One region of the Roseateles sp. SL47 genome, then DNA from elsewhere that is predicted to be linked to it. Evidence: predicted binding sites of a transcription regulator. Region 1 holds the regulator's gene; each other region holds the start of a gene.
What was found. Region 1 encodes LexA, which represses DNA repair genes until DNA is damaged. Its sites were predicted from a motif close to ACTGTATNNNNATACAGT; they were not measured.
Positions count from the first base shown of each region.

Region 1 (5,117 bases):
ACCAAGTTTTCTTGGTGGCTGACGCGAGAGCGGTAGCACAGAAAGAGTTAAGTCCCCTTCGTCTAGAGGCCTAGGACACGACCCTTTCACGGTTGTAACAGGGGTTCGAATCCCCTAGGGGACGCCAAGTTTGACAAGGCTTGGCTCGTGAAGTGAAGACGCAGAGCGTCTTTGCATTCGCGGCGCAACTTGTCCGAAGGATTGAGGCAACAGAACAGTGCTGAACGGCACCATAAGCGGCCTTGAATCTGGAGTGGTAGTTCAGTTGGTTAGAATACCGGCCTGTCACGCCGGGGGTCGCGGGTTCGAGCCCCGTCCACTCCGCCAATATTTGAAACCCCGCTAACGCAAGTTGGCGGGGTTTTTGTTTTTCTGCGGCCAGTTTTGTGCCACTTTGCGCGACCGTGCGCGACTCGCTGGTGGCGTGTCCGATTTTCGTGACGGCTCTTGCTCGCCTTGCGTCCTGGTCCCGCCTCTTCCTCAGCCCCTTTCCTCAAACCCTTTCCTACACTCCTTTCGTCAACTCCTTTCCCCAACCCCTTTTTCCCTTTTTCTATACACCGTTTCTATACCTCTTTCCTCAACCCCTTTTCGTCGCCCCTCTCCGTCGCCCCTCTCCGTCGGCCTCTTGTCCTGAGCCTGTTCCGCTCGGCCGGTTCTCTTGGACCGCTCTCTCCACAACTGGTTCCGAGAGAGGGGCTGGAATCACCCAGGGAGCTTCACCGGTTGCCTCCTCGCGAGTCCAATCGCATTCAGCGTTGCGGAAGGTTGCCACGGACGCTGGGTTTCGCCCGTTCAGGTTTCCCGACGTTGCGTGAGCGTCAGTGGATCTCTACGACGGCCGGATGGACGGAGTTGGAAATGGAGGACCGACCTCGATGGGGCATATGGATGGGGCATATGGATGGTGGATATGGATGGTGGATATGATTGGGGAACTGAATGGGGACCTGAATAACCGATGTCAGATGGAGTTGAATGGCCGACATGAATCGCATACCGGGGGCGAGATTCACCACGATTTGGCTTTGGCTTCGGTTGCGGTCTCGGCTTTTGCTTCGGCAGCGATGCTCACGGCATATTGAGCATTCAAGGTGCGCGGGTCGGAATCACCTCTGCAAAGCAGCTGCGCTGCTATACCTCGGTGGCTCCGTGTGGCGCTTACCCATTTCAGCGCACTGATGGATGCAAGATGAGCAAACCACGCCCGCCCGCGTAAGCCACTCCACGGCAACGATCGATACTCAAGGTGGGCACCCGCTCTTGGTTTCCAAAAACAAAAAAAGCACTTCGCGAAGCTTGTTCGCAAAGTGCTTTTTTATTGTGCCGGGCGCGCCATCCACGGTTGAACCCGGGTGTTGTAGGTGCGTATCGCACGCCCGCCGAATTCGCTGGCGTCGGGGTAGTTGGCCGCCAGGGAGCTGACCGTGTGCAAGCCATCCGCACGGCCACCGTGCGTACGGCCACCTCCGCAAGGCCACCATCCGCAATGCCGCCCGTCCACAGGGCCACCCTCAGAAAGGCCGCCATTAGAAGCGCTGCTATCAGAAGCGCTGCCATCCTTAGGGTGTGTAGGCCTACATGCGTGGGCGATATTCGTTCAGTGCATCACGTCGGCAAAAGCTCACCGGGAACTCAGTTGAACTGCGCCCGAATCAAGCCCACCGCCAAGCCCTCCAGCGCAAAGGACTCGTCCCCCGCCGCGACTTCGATGGGCTCAAACTCTGTGTTCTCCGGCAGCAGACGCACACCACCCGCGTGGCGCTGGAAGCGCTTCACCGTGACCTCGTCGCCCAACCGGGCCACCACGATCTGACCATTGCGGGCTTCACTGGCCTTTTGCACGGCAAGCAGGTCGCCATCCATGATGCCAATGTCTTTCATGCTCATGCCGCGTACACGCAGCAGGTAGTCCGGCATGCGGGAGAAGGTGGAGGGATCGACGCTATAGTGCTGCTCGACATGTTCCTCCGCCAGGATGGGCGCGCCTGCTGCCACCCGGCCGACCAGCGGAAGCGTCAACTGCGCGAGGCTGGCCAGGGGGAGTGCGAACTGGCTGTGTTCACGCGCCTGATTGACCTGCTTCAGGGCGGGCGAGGGCAGACGAATGCCACGAGCCGTGCCGCCAACCAGTTCGATGACGCCCTTGCGGGCCAGCGCCTGAAGATGTTCTTCCGCCGCGTTGGCCGAGCGAAAGCCCAGCTGCTGTGCGATTTCCGCGCGGGTGGGTGGCGAGCCGGTGCGCTCGATGCTGCGCCGGACCAGGTCAAAGATCTGTTGTTGGCGGGCGGTGAGTTTTGGTGGTGTGTTCACGGTTGACCTGAGTATCCATCCAGTGCTCTGTATTTTTATCCAGGAGAAGCCAAATTGCAAAGCCGCATTGAGCGAATTGTCATCATCGGTACCGGCGGGACCATCGCCGGTGCCGCGGCTTCGGCCACGGACAACGTGGGCTACAAGGCCGGGCAGCTCTCGGTGGACTCGCTGGTGGCGGCCGTGCCGGCGCTCAGGGCCGAATCGCTGGAAGCTGAGCAACTGGCTCAGCTCGATAGCAAGGACATGGATGTGAGCACCTGGGCGCGCCTGGCGCGTCGGGTCCAGGCCCACCTGGACCGGCCGGAGGTGCGGGGCATCGTGATCACCCATGGCACCGACACGCTGGAAGAAACTGCCTATCTGCTGCAACGGGTGTTGTCTCCGCAAAAGCCGGTGGTGCTGACCGCCGCCATGCGGCCCGCCACGGCCTTGCAGGCGGATGGCCCGCAGAATTTGCTGGATGCCGTTGCTGTCGCCAAGTCCGAGGGGGCCTGCGGGGTGGTGGCGGTGGTGGCGGGTCAGGTCTTGCACGGTCTCGAACTGCGCAAGACGCACACCTACCGGCTCGATGCCTTCGAACCCGGCCCCGACAGCGGGCTGCTGGCCGTGGTGGAAGAGGGCGCCGTGCGCCGCTTTCGGGACTGGCCGCAAGGGGTGGCCCTGGGCGCTTCGACCTTGCCGCAAGACGCTTCGGACTGGCCCTGGGTGGAAGTGCTGGCCAGTCATGCAGGCGCGCAGGCGCGTGCCCTGGAGGCCTGGCATCAGGCCGGCGTGCAGGGGGTGGTGCTGGCCTGTACCGGCAATGGCACGGTGCATCAGGCGCTGAATGGGCCCGTCCAGGCACTCCGTCAGGCTGGGGTGCCGGTGTGGCGCACCACCCGATGTGCCCAGGGGCGCATCGTGGGCGCCCCAGAAGAAAAAGGGGCCGCCCTCACACCGTGGGCCGCCCGCATTGAGCTGACGCTGGAATTGCTCCAGCGTCGCTAGTGTTGGTGGCGACTGGTGGACGCGACTGGTGCACGCTCATCGGCGATCGCGGTCACCGCCAGGCGCTCTCAGACACTGCCAGTCACCGCCCTGCAATCTCTGACACTGCCAGGTAATCTCTGACATTGCCAGGCAATGCCAGGTCCTGCCAGGTCCTGCCAGGTGCTGGCGGCCACAGCCATCCACCGAAGGGCGCTAGCCGTTGCCAGCCCCGTTGTCAGTCGCGTGGCCGGTGCGCCAGGGCGGCACCGGCCACGCGCCCGTTCATCAGACCACCGTCAGGGTGACGTCGATGTTGCCACGCGTGGCGTTCGAGTACGGGCACACCTCGTGGGCTTGAGCCACCAGGGTTTCGAGCGCGGCGCGGTCCATGCCCGGCACCGAGATCTTCATGGCCACGGCGATGCCAAAAGCACCCGGCTTGTTGGCGTGCGGGCCGATGGAGACGTCGCTGGTGATGGAGACTTCGGCCGGCAGGGCCACCTTGTTGCGGGCCGACACGGCCTTCATCGCGCCGATGAAGCAGGCCGAATAACCGGCTGCAAACAGCTGTTCCGGATTGGTGCCGTTGCCGCCCGCGCCACCCAGTTCCTTGGGCGTGGACAGGTCCAGCTTCAGCGCGCCGTCCGACGACTGGGCGGTACCGGCGCGGCCTCCGGTGGCAGTGGCGGTGGCGGTGTAGAGGGCTTTCTCGATGGCCATGTGGCGCTCCTTGATTGGGGTTGAAAAAAACGAGGGTGGAAGAGGCCCGGGCTCAGCCCGGGGGACGGGTGCGGTCGGCCTGCTCCAGATGGTGCAGGACACTGGACCGCAAATCTTGCAATTGCCGTGTCAGCGTCTGTAGCTCATCCAGGCTGCAGGCACTGGCACAAGCCAGTTGTTCAGGGATGCCGACCGCCTGCGCACGCAGGGAACGGCCTGCCTCCGACAGGTGGATATCCACCCGCCGTTCGTCCTTGTCGCTGCGGCGGCGTTCCACCAGGCCCTGGGTTTGCAGACGCTTGAGCAGCGGCGTGAGCGTGCCGGAATCCAGGCCCAGTCGTTCCCCAAGGGCGGATACGGCCAGGCCATCCGACTCCCACAACACCAGCATGACCAGGTATTGGGGATAGGTCAGCCCCAGCGGGGACAGCAAGGGCTTGTAGAGCTTGGTCATCGCCAGGGAGCTGGCGTAGAGCGCAAAGCAGAGTTGCTGGTCCAGCCGCAGCCAATCCGTGGCCGCAGCCTCAGCGGCTGGGCTGCCCGTGAGGGACGGGTTGCTGGGATGGGCTGCGTTCGACATGGGTGCTACTGTAGTACGCAATTCAATTGCACACAATCAAAGTGGTTTTTAAAAGGGCGGACTCCCTGCGGGGCCGCCCCTGGTGCGTCACCGATCAAACGGTCAACTCGCTGACTGCAGCGCGTCCACCTGTTCGCTCAATTCCAGCCAGCGCATTTCCTTGTCCTCGACCTCGTCACCAATCGCTTTGAGACGTTTGCCGGCATCGGCGATCTGCATGGGAGACAGGGTCCCCGTTGCCAGTTCCGCTTCCAGCCGATTGCGTTCTCCATGCAGTGCCTGGAGCCGGGTGTCGATCTGCTCCATTTCCTTGCGCAATGGCCGGGTCTGTTCCGCCACGCGCTGCCGGGCCTGCCCGGCGGCCTTGCGGTCCTCGCGGGAAGCGATGGGGGCGGGCGCAGCCGCCACAGGTGCGGGCGCAGCCACGGGGGCCGGAGCCGAGGCAGCGGAGGCCGCAACAGCCGACGCCGTCGCCGCCGTTGCAGCGCCGCCGGAGCCCGACGAGGTCGAGAGCCCTGCCGACGCCTTGTCC
Region 1 is NZ_CP113068.1:4,663,392-4,668,508, reverse strand. Features, by position in the region: tRNA gene OU995_RS20180 (tRNA-Ala) at 1-4, shown strand, start outside; tRNA gene OU995_RS20175 (tRNA-Glu) at 52-127, shown strand; tRNA gene OU995_RS20170 (tRNA-Asp) at 251-327, shown strand; gene lexA (transcriptional repressor LexA) at 1,636-2,313, opposite strand; gene OU995_RS20160 (asparaginase) at 2,368-3,303, shown strand; gene OU995_RS20155 (organic hydroperoxide resistance protein) at 3,571-4,005, opposite strand; gene OU995_RS20150 (MarR family winged helix-turn-helix transcriptional regulator) at 4,058-4,585, opposite strand; gene OU995_RS20145 (ABC-F family ATP-binding cassette domain-containing protein) at 4,688-5,117, opposite strand, start outside.

Region 2 (5,117 bases), 1.4 Mb from region 1:
AGGTCCGGCGGGAAGCTGATGCCCAGGCGCCCCCGGGCGCGCAGATGCCGCTCGGCATTGCGCTCCAGTGCCTGGCCGCATTCGGTGAGCGGTTTGCACAGCCGCGTGGCCGTGAGCACGTCCTGCAGGGGCTTGCGGCTGCGCACATGCATCGTGACATTGCCCACCGCCACCAGCGGAATTTCGGTGAGGGCGCTCAGCTCCCGCAGACGCAGCAAACGGATTTCGTCATCACTGCGACGCAACTGGTCCACGCCCAGCCAGCAGCGCCCGATGAAGCGCAACAGCAGCCAGCGCGCCAGCGCCATCAGCGGCTCCGGCTGGGCAAACCGGTCCGGGCAGGCCACCACCACGCAGTCATCGAGGTCCTGCGGGCCGATGTCGCGCAGCGTGCAGCGGTAGGTGCCTTTGTCGCTGGCACGTCGCAGGCGGGAAATCAGCTGGCACAGATTGCCGTAGCCATTGAGGTTGCAGGCCAGCACCACCAGCGTGAAATCGCAGGACGCCTCCTGCACCTCGAACTGGCTGCCCACCAGCAGCCGCACTCCATGCGCCTTGGCCGCGACATGCGCTCGCACCATGCCGGCCATGCTGCATTCATCGGTCAGCGCCAGCGCCTGGTAGCCCAGGGCCTTGGCCCGCTCCACCAGCTCTTCCGGCCAGCTCGCGCCCTTCAGGAAACTGAAGTTGCTGATGCAGCGCAGCTCGGCATAGTCCGGCAGCTGCGGCGCTTCAGCGGCGGACGCAGCGGCGGTGCTGGAAAGGTCCAAGGACGGGCGGGGGGCCGCAGACCGGTCTGCGGAGGGCGGGCTCATGCTGGGCGCTCCCCATCAGGCGTAGATGCCGTGCAGATACCAGGCACCCTCGCCATCGGCCAGGCGCTCCTGGAAGATGGCCAGCACCCCGGCGTTTGCATTGACCGCCACCCAATAGTCGCGCAGGACGTTGCGATGGCCCGGGGTGTCATCCGGCAGTCGATCCCACCAGCCGCCTTCGACCCGGTCTGGCCCGATCAGCAAGGTGAGCATGCCCTGGTACTGCGGGCGGTGATCCCGCACGGCCAGCCGCAGCGGTGCATCCAGCAGGAAGGTGGGTTCCGGGGTTTGCGGCGCCGCACAGGGGCGTGGGCGGCTTTTGCGTTGGTGCGTGGCCGGGTCGGAGGGTTGCCAGCGCGTCATCCATTCCAGCCGGTGGTCGTCCGCCAGTGCGGGCTGCATCACACGCTCCGGCCCCAGCCGGGCGGCAATGCGTTCCAGCGTGAGATACAGCGTTTCGCCGGTACGGACCTCATCCGGCAGCAGTGAGGCGCTGTCTTCCGTCAGCGCCTGCACCCCCACGGCTTCCAGCCGCAGTTCCCCCACCGGAGCCAGCAATGCCGTCTTGGCCAGATGCTCGGCCAGCAGCCGGCAGAAATGCTCCAGCTCGCGAATGGGCTCGGCCGTCCGCACGGTCAACTGGCCGTGATCACCGATGTCCCGGGCGCGCATGGAGTCGTGCACCCAATGCAGGGTGATGCCGGTGGCGCCGGCATGGCGCGCGGCCAGCCACCCGCACAGCTGCATCAGCAAAGGCCGTGCGCTCATCAGCAGGGCGGGGGCACGGTCTTCCCGGCTGGGCAGCTCCAGGCGGGCATGGAAGTCCTCCGGCAAAGCTTCCCAGCCATGGACTTCGGGCCGCAAGCCGTAGGCCTGGTCCAGGGCGGCCAGGACGCCCGCGCCAAAGCGGCGGCTGATGCCGCCACGTGGCAGTTGGCGCAGTTGCCCCAGGGTGCGCACACCCGCGCGGCTGAGCGCAGGGGCATGGACGGCTGCAGCACTCAGGGTGCCCAGCGGCAGTGGATCCAGCACCGCCTGCAGCAGCCGGTCTCCCACACCCTTGATGCCGCAGCGGGCCAGGATCAGCGCTGCCGTGGCCGTGGAGGCCCAGCCGATGCTGCACACGCCCAGGTCCGGGGCTTCATCGGCCAGGCGGGCCTGGAGGGCCGCGCGTCCACGAAACAGGCGCAGGCTGGCCGCTACCTCCATCACCACCGCGTCTTCCATACGGGCCACACGGGGTGTGAACTGCAGGCACCACATCGCCAGGCCCCGCTGGGCATCTGGCGAGACCACCGCAGGCGCCTTGGGATCGTCAGTAGGAGAGGGCGGAAGAATCAGGGCGACCCACAGCATGGCGGACCTCCTTCGCAACAGGGGCCGAGGCCACCAACGGTGCCGAGGCCGGCACCCGCTGTGGGTGGGACAGCCAATCGCTGGGCCGCATCACCCGCGGCGTCAGCACCAGCTCCAGCCCGCCAGGAATGGAGGGCAGCATCACCGGTTGCTCATGGGCAGGCCCTTTGCGCTTGAGCAGGGTCACGCGCAGTTGCCAGTCCACATCCATCTCCACCGACACCCGCAAGGGCGCAGGCGACGGGTCGTGCCGGGCCTGCAGCGGCCGGAAGAGAAAGACCGGCCCGTCAAACGACTGGGCCAGCACCTGCAGGCGGCGCAACTGTTCCGGCGAGGCCTGCGGCAGCCAGGCCATGATGGCACCGGCCGCATTGGACTTGATCAACTGCTCGGTACACCACAGGCGTTCCGAAGGCGCCTGGGCCTGGATCCAGACCAACTGCCGTTCGCCCAGCCCGAGATGCATCAATCCCGGCAGGTGCGGCCGTTTGGGCGGGCCCACCAGCACGACCGCAGCCCCTTGCGCCACCACCTCCCGCAAGGCCGGCCCCACCAGCCGCCATTCGGCCAGTGAGAACTGGGGTTGCAGAATCTCGGTGACCTGGCGCGAGGGCCAGCCGCCATCCGGCAGTTCCGCATCCAGCGCCGGAAAACCGCTGGACCAGCGGCTGTTGCACGACCGGCCCAGCGAATCACCCCGCCACAAGGCCTCCGCCACGGTGGGTGGCAGGGGCACGGCATCGGGGCGGCCGGCATTTTGTGAAGGGGACAGCAGTCCCGCTGGAGAGGGCCAGGCCCCCACCTCGGCAAGCTGGGAAGACATGATGAAAAAAGACTGTATGGGCATACAGTATATGAGTCGCCCCCGCCCCCACAAGCAAGTGGATGTCACTCAACCAGGGGCCTCGGGCGGATGTCAGCTGCTTCGTGAATCCGACACGATTGGGTGATGAATGGTCCGTTTCTCGGACGCTTTGGCGTTGAATGGTCGGCCAATGTTCGCCAACCGGCACAAAGCCCGACATTAGAGTCGGCCAACCACCACAGATGGCCTTGGAAGCCAAGAGGAGCGCATAATTTAAGTACTAACCCTATGTTTATGCCGCATTCCCCCTCTGCTGGTCTGGCGCCGGACGTGTTCACGTCCCGCCTGCGTCTGAGAGCGCCTCACCCTGCCGATCTTCGATCGCTGCATGAAGCGCTTACCGACCCGGCCAATCTGCGCTTTGGCACGGAGAGCACGGGGGCAGCGGCCCGTCTGGCGCATTGGCAGGCGTTGTGGGCGGCGGATGGTTTTGGTCCGTGGGCCGTTCAGTTGCGGGAGCATCCTGAATGGGGCGCCATCGGGTTTGGTGGATTGAGCCGCGCGCTGGTCACCGGGGTGCCCTCCCTGCTGCTGGAGTTCCATTTCCGGTCTGATTTCTGGGGGTGTGGTTATGCGGCTGAAATGTCGCTGGCCGCCTTGCAGATGGCGTTTCGGGACCTCAAGTCCGGCGAGGTGCAGTCACTGCTGCCCCCGGGCAACACGGCCGCCCGCAAGACGGTGGAACGATTGGGCCTGCGGCTCAAGGGCTCGGTGGCCGACCATCCCGGCGAAGCCGCCAGCCTGCTGTATGAAATCAATGTGGCCCAGTTCCAGGCCCGTCCGCCGCAGCAGCCGGAGCCGACACCGTTTGGCGCCTGAGAGGGGGGCTGGTGGCCTCTGGCCGGCCAAACGTGGCGTTGTTGGGGCGTTTTTGTGGCGTTTGGGGGCCTCAGCCGGAAGGCGGCAGCACATCCGGATACTGCCGCAGCCGCTCCAGTTCCAGCACCCGCACACCGCCGTAAGCCACTGCGATCAGGCGGTCGGCTTCCAGCCGTCCCAGCGCTTCATTCACCCGCTGCCGTGACAGGCCGACCAGCAGCCCCAGTTCCTGTTGCGTGATGCGCAGCAGCCCCGCCACACCGGGGCACAGTTGTGGATGGAAAAGCGCCGCCAGATGGCGGGCCACCCGCAGGTCGGGATCATTGCGCCGTTCCATTTCACGGGCTGCCAGCAGTTGCTCCATCCGTTCATTCAACTGGCGGAGCAGGTAGCGGTTGAAGGCAATGCTGGTGGCCAGCAAATCCTCGAATGCTTCCAGCGGCAAGCCGGCCACGACACTGTGGCGCAAGGCCTGAATGTCATGCCGGTAGGTCTCCCGCCGCAGCAAGGTACTTTCGCCCCACCAGCCTCCCGATGCGACACCGTTGAAGCCCGAGGTTCGTGCGCTGGCCTGTGCTTCGCTCAGCTTCAGCAGGCCGTCGATGACGCCGAACCAGTGGCTGGCCGCCCGACCCACCCGGCAGATGTGCTCACCGGCCTCCACTTCAGCGACCTGAAGCCGGGCCACGATCTGTTCACGCTCCGAGGGCGTCAGCGAGGGCAGCCACGGAATGGCGTCCAGCTCCCGGGGCGTGGCCAACCGCGCACGCTCACGCAGCGGCCGACGAGGTGGGACTGGACGGCCCTCCCGGGTGGCTCGTGAGGGCGGCGGTGTGGAGACAGACATGGGGCCATCATCGTGCCGTTGGTTGACAGCGTACGGACAGCCCCTCCTGGGGAAAGTCCGCCCCCGAACTCTCCCTAGGAATGTCGCTGGTCGTTGCATCCAGCGTCAAATATCGTTCTTTCTGCCCATTGCTGTCCCTCGACGGTCCCCGAGCCGCCTTCATGCGGCCCTCCAATGCATCCATCCGCGGGGCTGTACGGCCATGACAACACCTGGAGACCCTGATGAGCTCGAATCCTGATGACTTGGGCGGATTCTTCGCGCTGCCCCCCTTCAATGCCGAATCCGCGCTGGTGCAACTCAAGCGGACCCTGCGAGAGTGGCGCACGCTGACGGAACGCGGCGATGCCTACCGCTTCGAAGGGCAGGAGGTGCTGACCCTGCAAGCCGACACCGACCACCTGCTGGCCCGCCT
Region 2 is NZ_CP113068.1:6,040,630-6,045,746, reverse strand. Features, by position in the region: gene OU995_RS26160 (error-prone DNA polymerase) at 1-815, opposite strand, end outside; gene OU995_RS26155 (Y-family DNA polymerase) at 831-2,171, opposite strand; gene imuA (translesion DNA synthesis-associated protein ImuA) at 2,131-2,994, opposite strand; gene OU995_RS26145 (GNAT family N-acetyltransferase) at 3,271-3,855, shown strand; gene OU995_RS26140 (Crp/Fnr family transcriptional regulator) at 3,926-4,702, opposite strand; gene OU995_RS26135 (hypothetical protein) at 4,927-5,117, shown strand, end outside.
Region 2: imuA (translesion DNA synthesis-associated protein ImuA) is a predicted target of LexA. The motif match lies at 3,006-3,023, and genes of this name have one in related genera.

Region 3 (5,117 bases), 1.2 Mb from region 1:
CAGCAGAAGTACGGTCCTGACAGCCCTGGCTTCACCGTGCTGGTCGCGCGCGGAGACCAATTGCTTTACAAGGGAGCTCGGGGCATGGCCAGCATCGAGCTCGGTGTTGCCATGCAACCGGACCAGTTGCTGCGCATCGGCTCCGTCACGAAACAGTTCGCCGCAGCGTCGCTGCTCAAGCAGATCGACCAAGGCAAGGCGGCCCTGGACGATCCTCTGTCCCGGTTTCTGCCGGACTATCCCAACGGCGACAAGATCACGCTGCGACAGTTGCTCAATCACACGTCCGGCGTGAAGAGCTACACCGGGATCCCGGGCTACATGGGCAATCCCGTGCGGCGGGATCTCAGCACGGCTGAGCTCATCAATGAGTTCAAAAACCTGCCCGTCGATTTCGCACCCGGCGAGCGGTGGGCCTACAACAACTCCGGCTATGTGCTGGTCGGCGCGGTGGTGGAGAAGATCTCCGGACAGCCTTGGTACCAGGCTGCGGACCAACTGCTCCTCCAACCCTCAGGCATCACCAGCGTGTCCTACGAGGCCGGAGACAAACTGTTCAAGGGGCTGGCCCGCGGCTACACCGTCAACAACGCGGGCGAAGTGGCACCGGCCAGTCTGTTGAGCATGACGCAACCGCATGCGGCCGGCGCATTGATCTCCAATACGGAAGGTTTGTGGCGCTGGAATCAGGCCTTGCACGGCGGCAAGCTGCTCAGCAAAGGCAGCTACGCCAGCATGACAACACCTGAAGGTGCCGCGAAGCCGTTCAAGTACGGATTCGGCATTGCCAGCGTGACGCTGCGAGACCAGACGATGTTGATGCACACCGGCGGCATTCACGGCTTCTCGTCGGTGTTGAATTACCTGCCGGCGAGCCAGACCACCGTGGTGATCTTGCGCAACAGCGACAGCGGGGGCGGCGGCGACACGGTGGTGGCGCAGAAGCTGGCAGCATTTGCGATCGGCGAGCCATTCCCGGACGCCGTGGCGGTGTCGGTGCCTGCAGAGCAGTTGCGCGCAGCAGAAGGTCTCTACGGTAATGGCGAGAAGCAGACACGCAACCTGCGTGTGAAGGATGGCGTGCTGCACAGCCAGCGCACCGGCGGTGGCGTGCTGCCTCTGGTGCCGGTGGGTGGCGACCACTTTGTGTTTCGCGACTCGGTGAGCGAGCTGCAATTGGAGAGGAGCGCGGAGGGCAAGGTGGTGGCCGTGACCGTCTTCAACAACGGCGAGAAGCAAGGTGAGCGCTGGGAACGCCAAGGAGACCTGCCACCGGAGTCGTCGTCGGTGGCATTGACGCCTGCGCAGATGGACGAACTGGTGGGCACCTACAGCGCCCCCGAGTTCTCCATCAAGATCTTCATCAGTGACAAGGGCCGCCTGATGGGCCAGGCGCCAGGCCAGCCTGCGTTCGAACTACAGGCCAGGACAGCGCGCCGGGTGGAGGTGCCGCAGGTCGGTGCCCAACTGGACTTCAGCGGCGAAGAAGGCAAGGCGGCATCGGTCACGCTGTTGCAAGGCGGCACGAAGCTGGTGATGCGCCGCCAGTGATGGCTGGCCGCTGATCGCTGGTCAATGCGGCCGTCAATGCGGTCGATAGGACATCAGCCCGTCCTCCTGAGCCCGGGGCGGGCGCCCTGCCCTCATCCGCAGCCACACCGTCTGGGCGACCAGCACCACCGCGAGCGCCAAGGCAATCCAGGCGGAGGTGTGCGCGCCTGGAAGTTCAGCGCGGCTCTGCTTCACATACACCCCCACCAGGCCCCACACTGCAGCGAACACATAGCCCAGCGACTGCCAGCCGGCGACCGGCTGATGCAGCCGCGCGATGGCGACCAGCAGCAGCAGCGCGGCCAGGGCCCATAGCACCAGGGTCCACGGCAGTTGGTCCACGGTGGGCAGCAATTGCTCGGCGACGATCACTTGCGCGGTGTTCAGAAAGGCCGCCATGGACAGCCAACCCGCATGAAGCCCCAGCGGCAGCAAGGTGAGCCATGCTGCAGCGCCCTGCGGCCGGGCATGGGCCACCAGCATCAGCGCCCACAGCAGGCACCCCAGCGCCCCCCACATCACCGCCAGGGCCACCCAGAACCACTGCTGGGCAAACACCACCATCCAACTGGCCGTCAGCGCAAAACCCACGGTGGTGAGCAGCAGGCAGCGATGCCGGGCCGCTGCCATGGCTGGCTCTGGATGACGCTGGCCGCGCAGCGTCCACAATGCCAACAACAGGTCTAGAAGAAAGATCACGCCCCAGATGGAAAAGGCATAACCGTCCGCCACGATCAAGGTGGGGTATTGGTCCGACAGCGTCTTGTTGTCAGGACCGAAGCGACCTTGCTGGGACAACCAGGCGATCACCGGCATGGCCAGGGCGGACAGGGTCAAAAAAATCGGCAGCATGGGGAGGCCTCCATGGAGTGCAGCGTACACCGGACGGCTGGCAATTGCCGTTCCCCGGGCGGATGACGCAGGTCTGTGCAGCCATCGGCGGTGGCTCGGCTGACACTGGTCATCCATACAGCCTATGATGGGGACCTCATGACGCCCCGTGACCCTTCCGACCTGGCCGTGCCGCCTTCTCATGTCCTGGAGACCCAGGAAGCACCGGATGCATGCGGCCGCCCTTCCCTCGCTGCATCTGCTGGGGTCGAAAGCGTCTTTGACGAACTGAATGACGACCAACGTGCCGCCGTCGAGCATGGGCTGGGAAGCGGGCTGGGAAGCGGGCTGGGAAGTTGGCTGGGAAGTGGTCTGGAGGGGGATGGCAGCGGTGATGCACGCGACCGTGCCCTGCTGGTGATCGCCGGTGCCGGGTCCGGCAAGACCAAGACACTGGCCACCCGGGTGGCCCGGCTGGTGCTGGCCGGCGCCGACCCGCAGCGCATCCTGCTGCTGACCTTCTCCCGCCGCGCCGCCGGCGAGATGGAACGACGAGCCGGCCAAGTGCTGCACCGGGCGCTGGGATTGCGTGCCACGCAGATGGCACCAAGGTTTCCGTGGGCGGGGACCTTTCATAGCGTGGGCGCCCGCCTGCTGCGTGAATATGCGCCCCGCATCGGCCTGGACCCGCAGTTCACCATCGTGGACCGGGCGGATGCCGAAGATTTGATGGGCCTGCAGCGCCAGGCGCTGGGCCTGGCCGACGCCACCGACCGGTTCCCACTCAAGGCCACTTGCTTGAACATCTATTCCCGCGCGGTGAACAGCGAAGCGCGGCTGGATCAGGTGCTGCAGGAGCATTTCCCCTGGTGTTTCTCGGCCCATGACGCGCTGCGGCAGCTCTTCCGCACCTATGTGGACGAGAAGCAGCGCCAACGGCTGCTGGACTATGACGATCTTCTGCTTTATTGGGCAGAAGTCATGTCGGAGCCCACGCTGGCGCGGGAGATCGGCGAACGCTTTGACCATGTGCTGGTGGATGAATACCAGGACACCAACCGCCTGCAGGCCACGATCCTGCATCGGCTCAAACCCGACGGCCGACGGCTGACGGTGGTGGGCGACGATGCGCAGGCCATCTATTCATTCCGGGCGGCGGAAGTGCGCAACATCCTGGAGTTCCCCACCCGGTTCGATCCCCCGGCACGGGTGATCACCCTGGAGCGCAACTACCGCTCCACCCAGCCCATTCTGGAAGCATCCAATGCCGTGATTGCGCAGGCCAAGGAGCGGTATGCCAAGCAGTTGTGGTCGGACAAAGCGTCCAGTGAACGGCCGCAATTGGTGACGGTGGATGACGAGGCACGCCAGGCGCGCTGGGTGGCCGACCGGGTGCTGGAGCGCCGCGAGCAAGGGCTCAAACTGAAGCGACAGGCCGTGTTGTTCCGCACCGCGACACACAGCGCGCAACTGGAGCTGGAGCTGATTCGCCGGAACATCCCTTTCGTGAAGTTCGGTGGGTTGAAATTTTTGGAAAGCACCCATGTGAAGGACGCCTTGAGCGTGCTTCGCTGGGCACAGAACCCCTATCACCGGCTGGCCTGCTTCCGGGTGTCGCAGTTGCTGGCGGGCTTTGGTCCGGCCAGCGCGAGGCGGCTGGTGGATGCGCTGGACGGAGCGGCCGACATGACCACGGCCTTGAGAGGCTTCGATCCGCCGCGGGGCGCTGCGGCCGATTGGGCTGCGCTATGCGAGTTGATGCTCAGGCTGAGAGAGCAATCGGAATGGCCGCTGGATCTGGAGCGGGCCATTGATTGGCTGACGCCGCATCTGCACCGGCTGCATGAAGACGCCGCCATTCGGCTGGCAGATCTGGAGCAGTTGGCGCGCATTGCGCAGGGCTACAGCAGCCGGGAGAGCTTCCTCACCGAATTGACCCTGGACCCGCCCGAGGCAAGCAGTGATGAATCCGGCGTGCCGCTCAAGGATGAGGACTATCTGATCCTCTCCACCATCCATTCCGCCAAGGGGCAGGAGTGGAGCGCGGTGTATGTGCTGAACTGCGTGGATGGCTGTATTCCATCCGACCTGAGCACGGGGGCTCAGGCGCAGATTGAAGAAGAACGGCGCCTGCTGTATGTGGCCATGACGCGGGCACAGCATCATCTGGCGGTCATGGCACCGCAGCGCTTTTACGTCACGCAGCAGGCTCGCCATGGCGACCGCCACCTCTACGCCAGCGTCTCTCGCTTTCTGCCGGGCAAGGTGTCGCGCCACTTCGACAAGATCGGCCCGGCGAATGAATTGCGGGCGGCGCTGCCGGAGCTGGTCAAACCAGCGATGGATGTCGTGGCGAGATTGAAGAAGTGGTGAGGGGCCTTGAGAGACTGGATCTGATTTCTGCGGTGACGTTTCCTATCCTCAACTCACCGCGCCGGCGTTGAATCAATGCCGGAGGTACAACTTCCTGGCCCAGCGCCTGGGCGAGTTGCTTGCGCAGTCGAAAGATCTGAATGTTCAAATGCGCAGAGCCCAGCCCCAGCATCTTGGCGAGCCGATCCTGATAGACCCAGCCCTGCTCTGACGGCGCCAAGCCTCGCTTTGCATCATCGGCCCGTAGGCGCGCGAGTGTGAGCAGCACGTAGTGATGCGTGCGTTCCCCCAGGTCCAAGTCGTGATCGCCATGCCTCAGCCGCAGCGTCACATGTTCCTCGTCCTGGCTGACCTCGAAATGA
Region 3 is NZ_CP113068.1:3,427,051-3,432,167, reverse strand. Features, by position in the region: gene OU995_RS15120 (serine hydrolase domain-containing protein) at 1-1,551, shown strand, start outside; gene OU995_RS15115 (hypothetical protein) at 1,585-2,403, opposite strand; gene OU995_RS15110 (ATP-dependent helicase) at 2,542-4,755, shown strand; gene OU995_RS15105 (FHA domain-containing protein) at 4,712-5,117, opposite strand, start outside.
Region 3: OU995_RS15110 (ATP-dependent helicase) is a predicted target of LexA. The motif match lies at 2,508-2,525, and genes of this name have one in related genera.